2 regions of the Frondihabitans sp. 4ASC-45 genome follow, and region 1 is predicted to be linked to the other one. Evidence: predicted binding sites of a transcription regulator. Region 1 holds the regulator's gene; the other holds the start of a gene.
What was found. The regulator HrcA, encoded in region 1, represses chaperone genes, less so after heat shock. The targets are predictions, from matches to a motif close to TTNGCACTCGNNNNNNNCGAGTGCNAA.
Positions count from the first base shown of each region.

Region 1 (2,455 bases):
GTAGTACTCGCCGCGATTGGCCGCCAGCGCGGCGATGATCGAGAAGACGATGTTGTCGATCCAGACGGCGCCCACGATCAGCAGGCCGATGCCGACGATCGAGAGGAGGCCGCCAACGAAGCTGGCGATCAGCATCGTCAGCTGGAAGTTGAGGGCGACGCGAGTGTGCTCGCGGATGAAGGGCCCGCGGTCGCGCAACATCAGGTAGCCGATCAGCGACGGCAGGAAGTAGAAGATGCCTCCCACGTGAATCAGCGTGGCCCAGAGCTTCTCGTCTTCGGGCCGGAGCGGCTGCTGCGGCTGGTTGCCGCCGTAGGGAGGCTGGTTTCCGCCGTACGGGCCGTCGGTCGGGGGCGGAGGGGGAGGTGTGCCGGTCATGTCTCGCCAATCGTCGTCGGTCAGCGAGCCTAGCGGCACGCCCCGCCCCACGACCAGGGCTTGTCGGGGGCGTGGAGTACCATTGGCAGTCTCACGGAGCGAGTGCCAGCCGTGCGACGTTCCGAATTCGTGGAGGGAGGCGACCGTGGTCAGCGAGCGAGGTCTCGAGGTTCTCCGCGTCATCGTCCACGACTACGTCGAGTCGCGCGAGCCCGTCGGTTCGAAGTCGATCGTCGAGCGCCACCAGTTCGGTGTCTCCGCGGCCACGATCCGCAACGACATGGCTCTGCTCGAAGAAGAAGAGTTGATCGCCGCGCCCCACACGTCGTCCGGTCGAGTGCCCACCGACAAGGGGTACCGCCTTTTCGTCAACCAACTTGCCGACCTGCGGCCGCTCACCGCAGCCCAGCGCACGGCGATCGAGACGTTCCTCGGCAACTCGTCCGATCTCGACGAAGTTCTCTCACGAACGGTGCGGCTGCTTTCGCAGCTCACCAACCAGGTCGCGCTCGTCCAATACCCCACGTTCTCCCGAGCAACGGTTCGTCACGTAGAGCTCGTTCGTCTCAGCGAGACCCGCCTGATGACGGTGCTCATCACCGACTCCGGCCACGTCGAGCAACGAAGCATCGAGACGGCGATCGCGGTCGACGAGGCCTTCGTCGGCGAGCTCCGCGCGAAACTCAACACCCGTGTCGGCGGCAAGACGCTCGCCGAAGCAGCCGCCGTGCTGACCGCGCTGCCGACCGAGTTCCGCCCCGAGCGCGCCGCCTTCGTGGCGGCCGTCTGCACCGCCCTCGTCGACGAGGCGACGGCAGGCCGGCAAGAACGCCTGGTCATGGCCGGCACCGCGAACCTCGTGCTCACCGAAGACGACTTTTCGGGCAACCTCTTTCCCGTTCTCGAAGCCATCGAAGAGCAGGTCACCCTGCTTCGACTATTCGGCGAGATGCGCGACGGCCCGGCGGGCGACGCCGACGTCATCGCGCGCATCGGCCGCGAGAACGACTCGTTCGGCCTCGGCCAGACGTCCGTTCTCGCCAGCGGCTATACGGCGTCGGGTGGCGAGGTGGCCCGGCTGGGCGTCCTCGGCCCCACCCGCATGGACTACTCGAGCAACATGGCGGCCGTCCGCGCGGTGGCACGCTACCTGAGTGGCCTTCTCGGCAACGACTGAGACGATTTCGCACCCTTTCCCGTCGGATCCTGAGCTTCAGGATCCCTCCCCAAGACTCACCGAATCCCCTTACGAAAGCACGACGGAGACCAGTGGCAGATCACTATGACGTCCTCGGAGTCGAGCGCAGCGCGACCCCGGAACAGATCAAGAAGGCGTACCGGAAGCTCGCACGCGAGCTCCACCCCGACGTCAACCCGAGCCCCGAGGCATCGGACCGCTTCAAAGACGTCACGCACGCCTACGACGTCCTGAGCGACCCGCAGCAGCGGGAGCGATACGACCTCGGCCCGCAGCCGGGCTTCGGGGGCGGTGGCGGCGGCGGCGCCGGTTTCGGTGACATCTTCGACGCGTTCTTCGGTGGCAACCAGCAGCGGCAGGGCCCCAGGTCACGCCGCGAGCGTGGGCAAGACGCCCTGCTGCGCCTCGAGGTCGACCTCGAAGACATCATCTTCGGCGTGCAGCGCGACATCGAGGTCGACACGGCCGTGCTGTGCGAGACCTGCAACGGCTCGTGCTGCGCACCGGGTACCAGCCCGCAGACCTGCGACATCTGCCATGGCACCGGGTCGATCAACCGCCAGGTGCGCTCGCTCCTCGGCAACGTGATGACCTCGAGCCCCTGCGGCACCTGCCGCGGCTACGGCACGGTCATCCCGAACCCCTGCCCGACCTGCCAGGCCCAGGGTCGCGTCCGCGCCCGCCGCACGATCCCCGTGGACGTTCCCGCGGGCGTCGACACCGGCATCCGCCTGCAGATGCCCGGCCAGGGCGAGGTCGGCCCCGCCGGCGGCCCGAACGGCGACCTCTACCTCGAGGTCAAGGTGAAGCACCACGACGTCTACAGCCGCAACGGCGACGACCTTCTGGCAACCCTCGAGGTGCAGATGGCCGATGCGA
Region 1 is NZ_JBCEBN010000002.1:132,287-134,741, forward strand. Features, by position in the region: gene VH571_RS04255 (DUF4870 domain-containing protein) at 1-378, opposite strand, end outside; gene hrcA (heat-inducible transcriptional repressor HrcA) at 524-1,555, shown strand; gene dnaJ (molecular chaperone DnaJ) at 1,648-2,455, shown strand, end outside.

Region 2 (2,455 bases), on a different contig from region 1:
GCGACGCCACCGGCCAGCTTCGCGAGGCGCTCCTGGAGCTTCTCGCGGTCGTAGTCGCTGTCGGTGTTCTCAATCTCGGCACGGATCTGCTTGACGCGACCGGCGATCATCTCTTCGTCGCCAGCACCCTCGACGATGGTGGTCTCGTCTTTGGTGATGATGACCTTGCGGGCACGGCCGAGCAGGTCGAGGGTGGCGTTCTCGAGCTTGAGTCCGACTTCCTCGGCGATGACCTGACCACCGGTGAGGATGGCGATGTCCTGCAGCTGCGCCTTGCGACGGTCCCCGAAGCCGGGAGCCTTGACGGCGACCGACTTGAAGATGCCACGGATCTTGTTGACGACGAGGGTCGCGAGAGCCTCTCCGTCGACGTCTTCCGCGATGATGAGGAGCTGCTTGCCCGACTGGATGACCTTGTCGACGATGGGCAGCAGGTCTTTGATGTTCGAGATCTTCGAGTTGACGATCAGAACGTAGGCGTCTTCGAAGACGGCTTCCTGGCGCTCGGGGTCGGTGACGAAGTACTGCGACAGGTAACCCTTGTCGAAGCGCATGCCCTCGGTGAGCTCGAGCTCGGTGCCGAACGTGTTCGACTCCTCGACGGTGACGACGCCCTCTTTGCCGACCTTGTCGATCGCTTCGGCGATAAGTGCGCCGATGGTGGGGTCAGCAGCCGAGATGGACGCGGTAGCGGCGATCTCGTCCTTGGTCTCGATCTCTTTAGCGTTCTCGAGCAGCTGGGCGGAGACGGCCGCGACGGCCTTCTCGATGCCGCGTTTGAGGCTGATCGGGTCGGCGCCGGCGGCGACGTTGCGGAGGCCCTCGCGCACGAGTGCCTGGGCGAGGACGGTAGCCGTCGTCGTGCCGTCTCCGGCGACGTCGTCGGTCTTCTTCGCGACCTCTTTGACCAGCTCGGCGCCGATCTTCTCGTAGGGGTCGTCGAGCTCGATCTCTTTCGCGATGGAGACACCGTCGTTGGTGATCGTGGGGGCGCCCCACTTCTTCTCCAGAACGACGTTGCGACCGCGCGGGCCGAGGGTGACCTTTACAGCGTCGGCAAGAATGTTCAGGCCGCGCTCGAGGCCGCGTCGGGCCTCTTCGTCAAAAGCAATGATCTTAGCCATGTGGTTTTTCGTCCCTCCCGGACGTCGTGGGGCACGCTGCCCCGGCTGGTGCCGTATATCAGGTGAGTCTTTTGGCACTCCCTCATCGAGAGTGCCAATTGATTCTGGCACTCTGCCGTATCGAGTGCAAGTGCTCTCAGGAGCCCCTTGGGCAAGGATCCGAAACCCCCGAGACCGCCCGCCCGTCGCCTCCCGAAACGGTCGCCCACACGAAAAACGCCGCCCTCGCGGACGGCGCTTCTCTGCTCTGACGACTCAGGCGAGGCGTACGGCTTCGGCCTGGGGGCCCTTGTTGCCCGTCCCGACCTCGAACACGACGGCCTGGCCCTCTTCGAGCACCTTGTATCCGCTCATGTCGATGGCTGAATAGTGGACGAAGACGTCCTGCCCGTCCCCCTCGACGGTGATGAACCCGTAACCCTTTTCCGCGTTGAACCACTTCACGGTTCCGTTGGCCATTTCGTACTCCCTAGCTGTGTCTGTCGGTGGCGCTGCCCAGCCGGCACGGACCGGTGCGGAGGGGCCGACTGATCCCAGATAGTAATAAAGAGCCGGGCCGAAAAGGGGGGTGCCGCCCGAAAAATCGGACCGGGAGGCGCCAAACGGCCTGTTGTTTACACGGCCGTAACCGAAGGCGTCATTTCCCGTCACGCAGAGCTTCGAGACGCTGCTTACCGACGGCTCACGACTGGGCGTTGAAGTCGGCTCCGAGGATCACCGTGATCGTCGCGCCGGGGAACGCCGTGCTCTGCTCGACCGTGTTGATCCCGAGCGACTTCGCGATGCCGAGGGCGATCGATTCGTTGTCGGCCGCCGAGTCGTCGTAGTAGACCACGGAGGTCGAGACCTGCGACGACGCGTTGCCCATGTTGCCGACGACCCAGCCGGCGTTCGTCAGGGTGGTTCCGGCGGTCGAGGCGAGGCCCGTGGTGGTGGTCGCGTTGAGAACGGTGATGGTCGTCTTCGTGGAGTCGACCTTCGACGGGTCGGCGAGGGGCGTGGCTGTCGGAGTCGCCGCGGGTGTCTTCGTCGCCCCACTGGTGGCGGTGCCCGTCGCCGTGGATTTCGGCGTCGCCGTGCTCGAACTCGTCGACGCCGAGCTACGGAACTGGAAGCTGTCGTTGGTCACGGTGAGCCAGGCGATGCCGCCCGCCGTCAAGACGCCCACGGCGAGGAACGCCCACGCGAAGACGATCAGGCCGCCGTGCCGCCGAACGCCGGAGCGGTGGGCGCCGACGCGCAGCAGCGAGTCGGGGACGCCATCGAAACGGTCCTGAGGGAACTTGGCCATGCGGTGTCTGGTCTTCCGTGATCGGGCGGTCAGCGGCCGA
Region 2 is NZ_JBCEBN010000005.1:148,667-151,121, forward strand. Features, by position in the region: gene groL (chaperonin GroEL) at 1-1,124, opposite strand, end outside; gene VH571_RS09925 (cold-shock protein) at 1,380-1,583, opposite strand; gene VH571_RS09930 (LytR C-terminal domain-containing protein) at 1,807-2,415, opposite strand; gene VH571_RS09935 (DUF3263 domain-containing protein) at 2,445-2,455, opposite strand, start outside.
Region 2: groL (chaperonin GroEL) is a predicted target of HrcA. The motif match lies at 1,196-1,222, and genes of this name have one in related genera.